One region of the Staphylococcus sp. GW823-FHT05F06 genome, then DNA from elsewhere that is predicted to be linked to it. Evidence: riboswitches for the same ligand, from Rfam matches in the RefSeq annotation. Region 1 holds a riboswitch; the other holds the start of a gene.

Region 1 (7,603 bases):
TTACATTTATTAGAAGCCATGTCACTCACAGCGAAGCACACAACATGCCGAATTGTCGGTATATCGATGTCTAGTTTGGGTAAAGTCAGCCGAATTGCTCAAGGCGTATTTGGTGGAACGCTGTCTTATGGTTGCATAGAAGAACCACAAGCACCCGGACAGATACATGTCTCTAAGTTAAAATCCATGGTTTCTTTTTATGAGGATTAACTTGTAAGTTTGAATTCAATAACAATGTATCTTATAATTGATAATGGTTATCATGTATAAAATAAAGGGAGCGAAATACATTGGAATTACAAGAAGCTATATCTAATCGTAGAAGCGTCAAAAAATTTAAACACGATATGGTGGTTGATGATCAAACGGTTTACGATGCAATATATAAAGCTACTGACGCTCCAAATCATGGTATGAGAGAACCATGGAGATTGGTTCATATTTCAAAAGATAAACTCGGTGATTTTAGTAGGGATATCACAAGATTTGCTTTTCCAGATAGTCCGGATAAGCGAGAGGATCACTTTCATGCAGTAACAAATTTAGGTGGCATGTTGTTGTTGATTTTAAAAGATGATCCAAGACAACGTCAAAGTCGTGAAAATTATTTTGCATTTGGAGCTTTTGCTCAAAATTTAATGTTACTTTTATACGAAGCGGGTATTGGTACTTGTTGGAAGTCGCCACAATATATCTTTGATCCTAAAATACGAAAAGCTTTGGGTGTAAAGGATAATGAAATATTAGCAGGATTTTTGTATCTTACTGATTTAGAAGAAGTACCAACGAAGGCTAAACGTAAAAATAAAAATCTTATTACCGAATTTGAATAAATCATCCGTGATATTGAGCGTGTATTAAAATTTAAAATTAGGTGAGATGGAATTTGTGTTTATCGTTTCACCGATACAGTGAGTAACAGAGTTGAAAACATAAGTATTTACTTTAGTTACTGACGAATAATACAAGAAAAACCTGAGACGTTTGATGATGTCTCAGGTTTTTTAGTTAAATATTATTGATCTAAATGTTCAGTCAAGAATGATTCAACTTGTTCAGGTGATTTAGCATTTGCTGAATGCAAGTGTGCTAATTTTTTACCATTTTGGAATATTAAAATACTTGGGATACCCATAACATCATTTTCAGTTGTCACATCTTCTAATTCGTCACGATCGACCACATACCATTGATAATTATTATATTTTTCAACAATTGGATCTATCCACATATCCATCGCTTTACAATCTGGACACCAGTCGGCTTCAAACTTGATAATTACTGGATCAGTACTACCAATAGTAGAATTAAATTCTTCGGTTTGATGAATATTTTTCATCACTATCTACTCCTTTTGTAATTTGGTAAACTTATTATAACGAATGACTGCACATTAACAAAAATATTAGCTTGAAAATTAAAGCGTTCAATTAAATATCATGATATATTTAAGTTAATAGAGAGAAGGAGGTAAAAGGTAATTGATTAAATTTTATCAGTATCCGAAATGCACAACGTGCAAAAAGGCTGCAAAGTTTTTAGATGAGCACGATGTGAATTATGAATCCATTGATATTGTTCAACATACACCGACTAAAAAAGAATTCAAAAATATCGTAGATAAAACGGGTGTGAATATTAATAAGTTGTTTAATACACATGGTATCAAATATCGCGAATTAAATTTAAAAGAGAAACTTAAAAATATGTCTGATGATGAAAAACTAGAACTACTTGCTTCAGATGGAATGTTGGTTAAACGTCCATTAGCTATTTCTGGTAACCATTTGACTTTAGGATTTAAAGAAAATGAGTATCAACACCAATGGTTATAGGTGTGATATTAATTTAGAGAAAGTGAACATTAATAAAAAAATATAAATTAAAATGGTGTTTTGTATATTTAAAAACGAATTTTAATTCATTTATTCTTTGTAATAATAGTTGAATGAATAATATGTGTGTGGCATCATTAAATTGTAATTAAATTAATCAGGAGGGGATTCTCGTGGCAGTACCGAGCGAATTTAAATATTCTAAAGAGCATGAGTGGGTTAAAATTGAAAATAATGTAGCAACAGTTGGTATTACAGAATACGCACAAAACGAATTAGGTGATATCGTATTTGTTGAGCTACCTGAAACTGACGATGAATTAAATGAAGGTGACACATTCGGTAGTGTGGAATCAGTAAAAACAGTATCAGAGTTGTATGCGCCAATTTCTGGGAAAATTGTTGAAGTTAATGAAGAATTGGAAGATAGCCCAGAATTTGTAAATGAATCGCCATACGAAAAAGCATGGATGGTTAAAATTGAAATTAGTGACGATAGTCAATTAGAAGAATTATTATCAGCAGATCAATACTCAGAAATGATTGGTGAATAATGATTGCAAACTCCTCGATTAGATTTAATCAAGGAGTTTTTTTATAAGGAACAACTTTAATCTGGAACGTAAGCCAAAGCCCATACATAAGTGACACAAGCAATTAAAAATTGCAGTGAAAAAGAGGAACGCTTGAGCAAAGCTCAAGCATAAGTGACACTAGCAATTAAAAATTGCAGTGTCACTAAATGTTTAGGTTTTGGGGATTTTGTGAATGATGATAGTGATAGTTACTTTGACGCTTAGAAGGTGGATTGACATGGCTATTGTAAATAAGGTTATTATTGTTGAAGGTAAATCGGATAAGAAAAGAGTACAACAAGTAATCGCTGAACCTGCAAATATCATTTGTACACATGGGACTATGAGTATAGATAAGATAGACAACATGATAGAAACACTTTATGACAAACAAGTTTATGTTCTTGCCGATTCTGATGATGAGGGTGAAAAAATTAGAAAATGGTTTAAACGTTATTTAAGCGAAAGTGAACATATTTATGTTGATAAAACGTTTTGTGAGGTTGCTAAGTGTCCTAAAAATTATTTAGCACATGTATTAAGTAGATATGGTTTTAATGTAAAAAAAGAAAAGAAACTTATGAATAATTTAAAAACTGAAAGGCTAGTTTTAGTAAATGAATAAATTGAAGGATATTGAAGACATAACTGTTAATTTTAATAAAGAAAAACATCTCATATTTGGTTATACACCAATGTGTGGAACATGTAAGATTTCTGAAAGGATGTTGGATATTGCTAATGAAATCTTACAATTGCCAATAAAAAAAATAGATCTTAATTTTTATCCTGAATGGAGTAAAGAGAAACAAATTATGTCTGTTCCTGTTTTGTTGCTTATGCGTAGAGAGGAAGAGATAAAAAGAATCTACGCATTTCAGTCAGTTACTTATTTGTTAGAAAATTTAAAATAATTATTGACGAAACATTAGTACGATGGTAGGATTAATACAAATTAAATATGCTTTAACTCTTATCGAGAGAGGTGGAGGGATGTGCCCTAAGAAGCCCGGCAACCGTCTAAAATAGAAATGGTGCCAATTCACATAAAGTATAACTTTAGAAGATGAGAGAAAGAACATTTCAACAAATGCTTTCTCAAATTTTCTAAAAATTGAGAAAGCATTTTTAATTTGATTACTAAGCAACATAAGGAGGCTATTAACGTGATTAAGCTAAACCAAATTGTTAAACGCTATCATACCAAGGATAAAGATGTTCTTGCTGTTGATCACGTTGATTTAAACATTGAATCCGGCTCTATTTTTGGTGTGATTGGTTTCTCAGGAGCTGGCAAAAGTACGCTTATAAGAATGTTTAACAACTTAGAATCTCCAACGTCAGGTGAAATCATTATAGATGGTGACAATATAAGTCAATTATCTAAATCACAGTTACGAAAAAAACGACAAAAAGTGAGTATGATTTTTCAACATTTTAACCTTCTATGGTCAAGAAATGTATTGAAAAATGTAACATTTCCATTAGAAATTGCTGGCGTTCCAAGTGGTCTAGCTAAACAAAAAGCATTGGAACTCATTGAACTTGTCGGCCTAAAAGGTCGAGAAAGTGCGTATCCGTCTGAATTATCAGGCGGACAAAAACAAAGAGTGGGTATTGCGAGAGCATTAGCTAATGATCCAGATGTATTGTTATGCGATGAGGCAACAAGTGCATTAGATCCACAAACTACAGATGAAATTCTAGATTTATTATTGAAGGTAAGGGAACAACAAAATTTAACTATTGTACTTATAACACATGAAATGCATGTTATACGAAGAATTTGTGATGAAGTTGCTGTAATGGAAAACGGTAAAGTTATCGAACAGGGAGCGGTAAGTAAAGTATTTGAGAATCCACAACACGAAGTAACAAAACGTTTTGTGAAAGATGATTTAAACGATGATTTTGAAGATTCTTTAGAGTATTTGGAGCCATTAGATCATGATGCATATATCGTGAGGTTAAACTTTACTGGTGAAAATACAACTGAGCCTATCATATCTTATATGACGAAGACGCATAACATAGATGTGAATATTCTTGAAGCAGATATTAAGAATACTAAAAACGGTTCGCTTGGATTTTTAGTTATTCACATACCACATATAAGTGAAGAACATTTCAAGCAATTTAAACATAATCTTCACGAACAACACGTTAATGTGGAGGTGCTAAAACATGGGTAAATCTTATGGTGAAATATTTCACGAAATGGTGACAATGCCAAATGTTCAGTGGCCAGAGGTTTGGCAGGCAATTTTAGAAACTCTATATATGACTGTTGTTTCGACGCTTTTTGCATTTGTCTTTGGACTTATATTAGGGGTATTACTCTTTTTATCTGCGAAAAGTAACTCATTGGCTGCTAAGATTTTCTACACGATTGTGTCATTCATTGTTAATTTATTTAGAGCAATTCCATTTATCATATTAATTTTACTGTTAATTCCATTTACAAGTATACTTCTCGGAACAATCAGTGGGCCAACTGGTGCATTACCAGCACTTATTATTGGTGCAGCACCATTCTACGCTAGATTGGTCGAGATTGCTTTTAAAGAAATTGATAAAGGTGTTATAGAGGCTGCTTGGTCAATGGGAGCGAACACTTCGATAGTTGTGAGAAAAGTGCTACTTCCTGAAGCAATGCCTGCTTTAGTTTCAGGTATTACCGTTACTGCAATTGCTTTGGTAGGTTCTACAGCTATTGCAGGTGTTATTGGCGCAGGCGGTTTAGGTAATTTAGCATATTTAACAGGATTTACTCGAAATCAAAATGATGTCATTTTAGTTTCAACAGTATTTATTTTAATTATTGTATTTATAATCCAGTTCCTAGGGGATTGGCTTACAAATAAAATCGATAAACGCTAAAGAAAAGGGGATTATATTCTATGAAAAAATTATTCGGAATTATTTTAGTATTGGCTTTAACGATTGCCTTAGCTGCATGTGGTGGAGGTAAAGATAAGGAAAAAACTATCACAGTAGGTGCATCTCCAGCACCACACGCTGAAATTTTAGAAAAAGCAAAACCATTATTGAAGAAAAAAGGTTATGATTTAAAAATCAAATCAATTAACGATTACACAACGCCTAATAAATTATTAGACAAAGGTGAAATCGATGCGAACTTCTTCCAACATACACCATACTTAAATACTGAAAGTAAAGAAAAAGGGTATAAAATTGAATCGGCTGGGAATGTTGAATTAGAACCTATGGCTGTATACTCAAAAAAATATAAAAGCTTAAAAGATCTTCCTAAAGGTGCAACAGTATATGTATCAAATAACCCAGCTGAACAAGGACGATTCTTAAAATTCTTTGTAGATGAAGGTCTTATTAAACTTAAAAAAGGCGTTAAAATTGAAAATGCTAAATTTGATGACATAACTGAAAACAAAAAAGATATTAAATTTAACAACAAACAATCAGCAGAATATTTACCAAAAATCTATCAAAATCAAGACGCTGACGCAGTAATCATTAATTCTAACTATGCGATTGACCAAAAATTAAGTCCTAAAAAAGATTCGATTGCTTTAGAATCTCCTAAAGATAACCCATATGCAAATTTAATTGCAGTTAAAAAAGGTCATAAAGATGATAAAAATATCAAAGTATTAATGGAAGTGCTACAATCTAAAGAAATTCAAGATTATATTAAAGATAAGTATGATGGAGCTGTCGTACCTGCTAAGTAAATAGCAAACAATTAATAATATTTAATCGCTTGTCACATGAATATACAAAAACACGTAGATGATTCAGTATAAAATCATCTACGTGTTTTTTGCTATTGAACCTTTAATTTTTAACTCACTTTTGTTATACGTTTTAACATCCATAAACATTTTTCTGTGATTATAGTTATCTAACAATGACTATAATTCACTAGCCATATTTTTTGAACAGGTAGTTTTGTAAAAGGTAAGATATATTGTCTTTATACGCACAACATATCTATAATTATTTAAATATTATCACGGTATAAAATACCAACACTTACACCGCTATATCCCATTTGGTAATCAAATTTGATAATTTCAATTTGTGGATGTGATTTTAAAAATTGATTTACTTTTTTATCTAACCCTTTCTCAGTAATCGCTTTAATAGTAATAAATTTCATAAAATATACCAACCCAACTTATAATTATTTTATATTCAATATACTATAATCTACTGTAAATTTATAGTTTCTTTCGTAAAATCATCTTTATGAGAAAAAAATTCATAAAAGATGTTTAGCTCATAAATAAGAGGGTAACAATATTAATAAGTTAAACATAAGGAGGAATTTTAAATGGCTGAAGATAAATTTGAACAAGCTAAAGGTAATATTAAAGAAACAGTAGGTAATGCTACTGATAATAAAGAATTAGAAAAAGATGGTAAAGGTGACAAAGCTTCTGGTAAAGCGAAAGAAGCTGTAGAAAACGTTAAAGAAAAAGCAAATGACGTTATTGATAAATTTAAAGGTAATAAAGGTGACTAATTAATAGTCCTTCTAATTTAGCCCTCATGTACTCTATGGTATATGAGGGCTTGTTTGTATATATATCAAAATGATGCTTCATTTTTTGCTGTAATTTTACCAAGAACATAACTTACTAAGAAGCCAGTGATCAATAGGAAAAATGATATGATCCATTGGATTAAGTCTTTCGGGAATCCAGGGAAAACTGCATACAACGATCCGATTACAAAGCCTATTATCAAAGCAAATGTCATTGTAGGGTGTTGATGTAGACAATATTGAATTAATCGACTTGAAATCATAAAACCAGTTACAATACCGAAACCTACTATTAATATGATAGGTAATGCATTTAAATTAAAATGAAGTAGTTCAGAAATAGCATACATTAGCGTCCCATATACTCCGAAGACAAGTAACATAAATGATCCAGAAATGCCTGGTAATAACATAGCACTTGAAGCGAAAACACCTGCGATAAAATATTTAATGATAAGACTGAAAGATAAAGTAAGTGTTTCACCTGAATGCTTGTCTCCATGATTAAGCAATGCGAAAACGACTATAATAGCAATACCTAATAATAGAATAAAATAATGTATTATACTGAAATTTTTTTTGAAATTTGAGATGGTTAATAAATAAGGGATGATACCGAGAATCAAACCTGTAAAAAATAACATAGTAGGAATATGATGTTGACT
Region 2 (7,603 bases), on a different contig from region 1:
TCGTAAACAGATTAAGACAGTGGATACCGCAAGTACTTCATAAAGATATGACATCTTTTGATTCATGGTTACCTTACCTAAATCAAATGAATGATGTGCCAGCTGCTAGATCAATGGTTGTCATGGCTGTTTATCAAATGTATAACGACTTGCATGATTTTGAAGTACAATACGGTGCTACAGTTAGTGGCTTAACTAATAGTCAAATTGAAACATTATTAGAAACAAGACCGAAACGTATAAAACTTAAATGGTCAACATCACTCATCAAAGATCTTGAAACTATACGTTTATTAAATTTTGATTGTGATATTGCTATAGATGCAAATGAATCATTAACAAAGCCATCATTTTTACAATTAGCCAACGTAAATACATCAGATATTATATATATTGAAGAACCTTTTAAAATTCTAGAAGATTTAAATGATATTGATATGTCTATTTTTCCTAGAATTGCCATCGATGAAAAGGCACTTTCTATAGAAAAAATACAATCAATAATTCAGCAATATCCCATACAAGTCGTCGTGTTAAAACCATTTAGACTTGGGGGAATAGATAGAATGTTAAACGCCATGAAAATTTTGAAAGAAAAAAATATAAGGTTTGTAGTTGGGGGCATGTATGAGTTTGGTCTAAGTAGATATTTTACAGCAATGTTAGCTAAAGAAGGAAGTTATCCGGGTGATATTACGCCACACGGTTATTATTTTTCTAACGATATCGTAGAGACAAGTGGCATATTAAAAGGGGGAATGATTTATTTCACTCCCCCTAAAGTCAAACGTTCTTTACTTAACAAAGTTTAATGATGATGTGTGGTTTTAGAATTTTTATCTTTTTTTAATGGAACAGGATCAAAGCCACCTTTATGCAATGGATGACATTTAAGTATGCGTCGTACACCGAGATAAAGTCCCTTTAGTGCACCATGGTATTCGATGGCTTCTCTAGTGTATTGTGAACATGTTGGATAAAATCGACATGTTGGTGGTGTAAGTGGCGAAATAAAACGTTGATAAAATACAACTAGAGATAATAATATTTTTTTCAACATTGATAAAGGCCTCCAACTAAATATTTAATAATTATATTTTAACACAGGATGAGAGGAAGTGAGGAACGTGGAGTTTGAGGATAAAGATGGAAGGATTGTAACATTGAACTATAAAAATGAAAATGATATGCCTAATGGCAATCACGTTCTTGCAATTCCGGTATACAATAATCAGTTATTATTTACAAACCATCAACATCGTGGGATAGAGTTTCCTGGTGGTAAAGTTGAAATAAGCGAACAAAGTAAAGAAGCAGTAATTAGAGAACTATACGAAGAGACGGGGGCAATCGCAAAATTTATCTATTATTTTGCACAGTATAGTATAAAAATGGAGCATGATGAGCCGTTTATAAAGGACGTTTACTTCGTTGAAGTAAGTCATTTGGAATATGTAGATACCTATTACGAGACTTTAGGCCCTTGTCTTTATCATCAAATTAATGATATTCCTTTAAATAAAAGAAGTTTTTTAATCAATGATAAGGCGATTCTTCATTGTTTGGAAAGGGTGAAAACACTTGGATTTTATTAAGGAAAAGCGCATGCCAATCGAATATGAAACTCATTTTTTTAATGAAGTAACATATCTTGTAGATTATTTAAAAGTCAAGGCTCTGATGATGATTCCGAAAAATAAAAAAGATATCAAACGTATCGTTATATACTTAAGAGGTGGTAAAGGGCAAGTTGGAAGAGTGAGAGCTGCAAGACTTATGCAATTTGCAAATGAATATACTTTAGTTATAGGTCCTTACTATAGAGGAAATAATGGAAGTGAAGGAAGAGATGAATTTTACCGCGGTGATTTAAATGATGTAACGCATTTGATTCGACTTTTAAATCAAAACTATCCTTCTGCATTTATACATATGGTAGGATTTTCACGTGGAGGTCTACAAGGATTACTTACTTTTAATGATTTGCCTGTAGATAGTTATATGATTTGGGGTGGCGTATCTGATATACATTTAATGTATGAAGAACGAGTTGACTTGAGAGGTATGCTACGACGAATGGTTGGACATCCAAAAAAAGATGCGAAAGCTTATAAAAGCAGAGATGCAATGCAATTTATAAAAAAAGATAGTCCTCCTATTCTCATTATTCATGGTGGCAAAGATATTCAAGTTGGAATACATCAAGCTTATGATTTAGAAAAAAAATTAAAATCCAAAGGAATTTATTATCAAACCTATTATCAATTGGATGAAGGTCATGTACCACGACCTCCTGCGATGAGAGACGTAATTCGATATATACATCAATGGATGAACGACGTCGAAAATAAAAATTTAAATATATAGTGACAATGGATTATACAAGTTGATGATAGCAATGTAGATATTAGGAATAATTAGTTATTAAATAAAGAGACTGTTTGAAACTCTAGAAATGTATTATCATATCCAGATATCCTCAAATAAATGTATTATTATTTCCATCGTCATTTAAATAAAAATTTAAGTGCCCGAGATATTAAAAGCTTTCTCAGGCACAATGCTTTTAAATTTAGCGTGATAAATGTGTATATTAATTATTGATTAAATGCACCTTTGTTGGCAATATGTTCAACTTCCTTGCCGAATTTTTTAAAGTTATTATTAAAGCGTTGAATCAAATCGTAAGCTTGTACTTTGTAGTTATCTTTATTGTTCCAAGCATTGATAGGATTCAGAATAGTTGTAGGTATACTGTCAATCTGAACTGGAATATTTAAGCCAAATGTATCATCTTTAATATATTTAGTATTTTTTAATTTACCTGATATAGCTTGATCTACCATTTCACGAGTATAGTGTAGACTAATTCTTCGCCCTATACCATATTTACCACCTGTCCATCCAGTATTTACTAGATATACATCTACATCATGAATATCGATTAAATTTCCAAGTAAATCAGCGTACTTTGTTGGACTTAAAGGTAAGAATGGTGCACCAAAGCAAGTTGAAAACGAAGGTTGAGGTTCAGTAACACCACGTTCTGTTCCAGCTAGTTTAGACGTGAATCCACTTAAGAAATGATACATTGCTTGATCTTTAGTTAGCTTAGAAATAGGAGGGATAACTCCAAATGCATCAGCGGTTAAGAAAATAATCGTATTCGGATGTGCTGCCTTTGAAGGTGTAACAATATTCTCTATATAGTCAATAGGGTAGGCGGCGCGAGTGTTTTCAGTATAGGTGTTATCATCAAAATCTACCGTACCGTCATCATTTGTAACTGTGTTTTCTAATATTGTTCCGTATTTAATAGCATTATAAATTTGAGGCTCTTTCTGTTTAGATAAATGAATTGCTTTTGCATAACATCCACCCTCAATATTAAAAACGCCATTTTTATTCCAACCATGTTCATCGTCACCAATTAACTTACGTTTTGGATCGGCAGAAAGCGTCGTCTTACCAGTTCCTGATAATCCAAAGAATAGTGCTACATCTCCTTTTTCTCCAACATTAGCTGAACAATGCATACTCATGATATCCTGCATTGGAAGCAAATAGTTCATTACAGAGAAAATACCTTTTTTCATTTCACCAGCATATTCTGTGCCACCAATTAAAATCACTTTATGTTTAAAAGATATAATGACAAATGTTTCACTATGTGTCCCATCTAATTTGGGATTAGCTTTAAAGTGAGGTGCTGAAACAATTGTGAAGTTGGGTTTTATATTTTGAGCTTCATCTATAGATTCTGGACGAATAAACATGTTACGAGCAAATAAATTATGCCAAGCTAATTCATTTATCACCTTAAGTTTAAGACGTGACTCTTTATCGCTCCCTGCATATCCACTAAATATGTAAAGTTCCTCTTTCTGATTTAAATAATCGAGTACTTTATTGTAAAGTTTTAGAAATGTTTCTTCATCCATGGGCTGATTGATATCTCCCCAATTTATATTATCCTTATACGATGGTTCAGTGACTATAAATTTATCTTTAGGTGAACGACCAGTGTACTTACCTGTTTTAACATTTATTGCCCCCAGTTCAGTTAACTCACCCTCATGATTTTTTAAAATTTTTTTGTATAATTGTGTTGATGATAGTTGAAAATGTGATGTAGCTTTTTCTATTAGCTGATTTATCTTAAGTGTTTCTGTGTATGTATCTATAGACATACCCAATCCCTCCATACGATAATTTATGTAAGCCCTTACATTTAGATAGTATAACATACCGATTGAATTTATCCACTTTAAAATAGAAATAGTGACAATGTATAAAATTGACAACATACTTTGAATTAGATATTATTAAGTTTAACGGATTCTCTTATCCTGAGTGGTGGAGGGACATGGACCCAATGAAACCCAGCAACCTCTTTATTTAAAGAAAGGTGCCAAACCGTTTGCAGACAAATATGGTCTGAACGATAAGAGCGAATGGACGTTTAAGAGCCTTCTCTCTATCTATATAGTGAAGAAGGCTCTTTTATTTAGCTCTCATATTTAAAGAGAATTTTCGTAATTTATTTAAAGGAGAAAATGATGACATACAATAAACGATTATTTACCTCAGAATCAGTTACTGAAGGCCATCCTGATAAAATTGCTGACCAAGTTTCAGATGCCATTCTTGATGAAATATTAAAGGATGATCCCAATGCTCGTGTAGCATGTGAAACAACAGTAACAACAGGAATGGCACTTATTTCTGGAGAAATCTCAACAACTACTTATGTAGATATTCCTAAAGTGGTGAGAGAAACGATTAAAGATATTGGTTATACTAGAGCAAAATATGGTTATGATTCACAAACAATGGCAGTGTTAACTGCGATTGATGAACAGTCTCCTGATATTGCACAGGGTGTAGACAAAGCTCTTGAGTATCGAAATGATATTTCTGAAGAAGAAATTGAAGCAACAGGTGCAGGTGACCAAGGATTAATGTTTGGATATGCAACTGATGAAACTGATACGTATATGCCTCTACCTATATTCCTGTCGCATCAACTTGCTAAACGATTGGCTGATGTACGAAAAGATGAAATTTTAGATTATCTTCGTCCAGATGGAAAAGTACAGGTGACTGTTGAATATGGTGAAGATGACAAACCTAGACGTATTGATACCATTGTAGTTTCTACACAACATGCTGAAGATGTAGAGTTAGCACAAATTGAAAAAGACATTAAAACGCATGTTATTTACCCAACTGTAGATAAAGCTTTATTAGATGATGAAACTAAATTTTACATTAACCCGACTGGACGTTTCGTTATTGGAGGACCTCAAGGAGATGCTGGTTTAACTGGACGTAAAATTATAGTTGATACGTATGGTGGTTATGCCCGTCATGGTGGAGGTTGTTTTAGTGGTAAAGATCCTACTAAAGTAGATCGTTCAGCAGCTTATGCAGCAAGATATGTAGCTAAAAATATTGTTGCAGCTGGTTTAGCTAAACAATGTGAAGTACAACTTGCATATGCAATTGGTGTAGCAGAACCCGTTTCCATTTCAATTAATACGTTTGATACTGGAAAGGTTTCAGAAGCACGTTTAGTTGAAGCTGTAAGAAAGCATTTTGATTTAAGACCAGCAGGTATCATTAAAATGTTAGACTTAAAACAACCGATATATAGACAAACAGCAGCGTATGGTCATTTTGGACGTACAGACGTATTGTTACCATGGGAAAAATTAGATAAAGTCAATGTTTTAAAAGATGCTGTTGAAATTCAATGACTTGTAAAATAGAAAATAAATAATTATAAAATATATGTCGAAAATAAGCCTTTTTTCTATTATAATTAGAGTTATTGAAACTGATAAAGGAGCGTTGTTTTAATGGATTTTTCTTCACCGACAGTAATTGGCTTAATTGTTGCAATACTTGTGGCTGTTTTATTCTTTATACTCTTCTTAATAGCGAACCATAGTAAGAAGAAAGTGAAGAATCAAACAGAAGCACATTATAAAGAAAAAGAACAACATCTAAAAGAATCTCATGAAGAAGCTTTAGAAAAAGAGAGAGTTGAGAATAAAAAAGTTGTTACAAAACAAAAAGAAGATTTTGACGTGACAGTTAGTAACAAAAATCGTGAAATTGATGCGTTGAAACTATTCTCAAAAAATCATAGTGAATATGTTACAGATATGCGATTAATTGGTATTCGTGAGAGACTAGTAAATGAAAAGAGAATACGCCCTGAAGATATGCATATTATGGCAAATATTTTCTTGCCTAGTAATGAGTTAACTAATATTGAACGTGTGAGTCATCTTGTACTTACACGAACTGGCTTATATATAATTGATTCTCAATTATTAAAAGGCCATGTTTATAATGGTATTAGTGGTGCGCAATTTAAAGAATTACCTACGATGTCACAAGTTTTTGACACGCTCGACTTAGATTCATCACAGCCACAGACATTGGTCTTAGATCAAAATGAAGATCAACATTCATTATCTTTTGTTAATTATTCAGATAAGATTAAACATATTGAAAAATTAGCAGGAGATTTACAAAATGAATTGAATACCAAATATACGCCTACATCAATACTGTATTTTAATCCTAAAAAGGATAATGATGTTACAATTTCTCATTATACGCAGTCATCAAATGTTAAAGTTTTAGTTGGTCCTGAACAATTAGATGAATTCTTCAACAAGTTTGTTTTCCATGGACGCATACAGTACAATGTGGATGATTTACAAGATATCATGGTTAAAATCGAGTCATTCAATTAAATTATTAAAGAAATACTTTATTTTTCATATGAGTGCTTATTATAGTCTTCAAAACAATTACTACAAATTAATTGTTTTGAAGGCTTTTTTGATTTGATAGTATTACTTTTTTAAATAGTAAAAAGAGGGTATGTATTACTAGTAAACTTTTCAATTACAATGATTAAAGGAGAGATTATATGGAGACGGTTCAATTTTATAACGGAAGAACAATGCCGAAAATAGGGCTCGGAACTTATAGAGTAAAAGATGGCGATGAATGTAGAGAATCTGTAAAATATGCTATCGAACGGGGTTATAGAAGTATAGATACGGCAATGATTTATGGTAACGAAGAAACGGTAGGTCAAGGTATTAAAGAAGGATTAGAATCGACTGGTTTAAGTCGTGAAGATTTATTTATAACTTCTAAATTATGGCTAACTGATTTTGGACGTCAAAATGTGGAAGATGCCTATCGACAATCTGTTGCAAAATTAGGACTGGATTATTTAGATTTATATCTGATGCATTGGCCAGGTACAAATGAAGCGGTAATGATTGATACTTGGAGAGGTATGGAAGACTTGTATAAACAAAATCAGGTGAAAAATATTGGTGTGAGCAATTTTACTCCAGAACATTTTGAAGCATTGCTTGCCCAAGTTTCTATTAAACCGGTCATTAACCAAGTAGAATTTCATCCTTATTTAACACAAAATAAATTACGAAAGTATTTAGAAGCTCAAAATATTATCATGGAATCATGGTCTCCATTAATGAATTCACAAATTCTCCATGATGAAGTCATAAATGAAGTAGCTAATGAAGTAGGAAAAACTCCAGCCCAAGTT

The links. Region 1 has a riboswitch for S-adenosylmethionine ahead of AC1Q7N_RS10330 (methionine ABC transporter ATP-binding protein). Riboswitches for the same ligand answer to the same signal wherever they lie in the genome.
Region 2: linked by a shared signal. The riboswitch ahead of metK (methionine adenosyltransferase) and the one ahead of AC1Q7N_RS10330 (methionine ABC transporter ATP-binding protein) in region 1 are both predicted to bind S-adenosylmethionine.

The regions. Positions count from the first base shown of each region.
Region 1 is NZ_JBXAHW010000018.1:25,696-33,298, reverse strand. Features, by position in the region: gene aroD (type I 3-dehydroquinate dehydratase) at 1-210, shown strand, start outside; gene AC1Q7N_RS10360 (nitroreductase family protein) at 291-833, shown strand; gene AC1Q7N_RS10355 (thioredoxin family protein) at 1,016-1,339, opposite strand; gene AC1Q7N_RS10350 (arsenate reductase family protein) at 1,482-1,835, shown strand; gene gcvH (glycine cleavage system protein GcvH) at 2,009-2,389, shown strand; gene AC1Q7N_RS10340 (toprim domain-containing protein) at 2,649-3,035, shown strand; gene AC1Q7N_RS10335 (thioredoxin family protein) at 3,028-3,324, shown strand; SAM riboswitch class I at 3,381-3,483, shown strand; gene AC1Q7N_RS10330 (methionine ABC transporter ATP-binding protein) at 3,577-4,602, shown strand; gene AC1Q7N_RS10325 (methionine ABC transporter permease) at 4,595-5,290, shown strand; gene AC1Q7N_RS10320 (MetQ/NlpA family ABC transporter substrate-binding protein) at 5,311-6,123, shown strand; gene AC1Q7N_RS10315 (hypothetical protein) at 6,393-6,551, opposite strand; gene AC1Q7N_RS10310 (CsbD family protein) at 6,726-6,917, shown strand; gene popT (polyprenyl-phosphate transporter PopT) at 6,983-7,603, opposite strand, start outside.
Region 2 is NZ_JBXAHW010000015.1:324-7,926, reverse strand. Features, by position in the region: gene menC (o-succinylbenzoate synthase) at 1-812, shown strand, start outside; gene yidD (membrane protein insertion efficiency factor YidD) at 809-1,057, opposite strand; gene ytkD (RNA deprotection pyrophosphohydrolase) at 1,128-1,595, shown strand; gene AC1Q7N_RS09580 (alpha/beta hydrolase family protein) at 1,582-2,367, shown strand; gene pckA (phosphoenolpyruvate carboxykinase (ATP)) at 2,598-4,190, opposite strand; SAM riboswitch class I at 4,342-4,451, shown strand; gene metK (methionine adenosyltransferase) at 4,560-5,759, shown strand; gene AC1Q7N_RS09565 (hypothetical protein) at 5,862-6,770, shown strand; gene AC1Q7N_RS09560 (aldo/keto reductase) at 6,950-7,603, shown strand, end outside.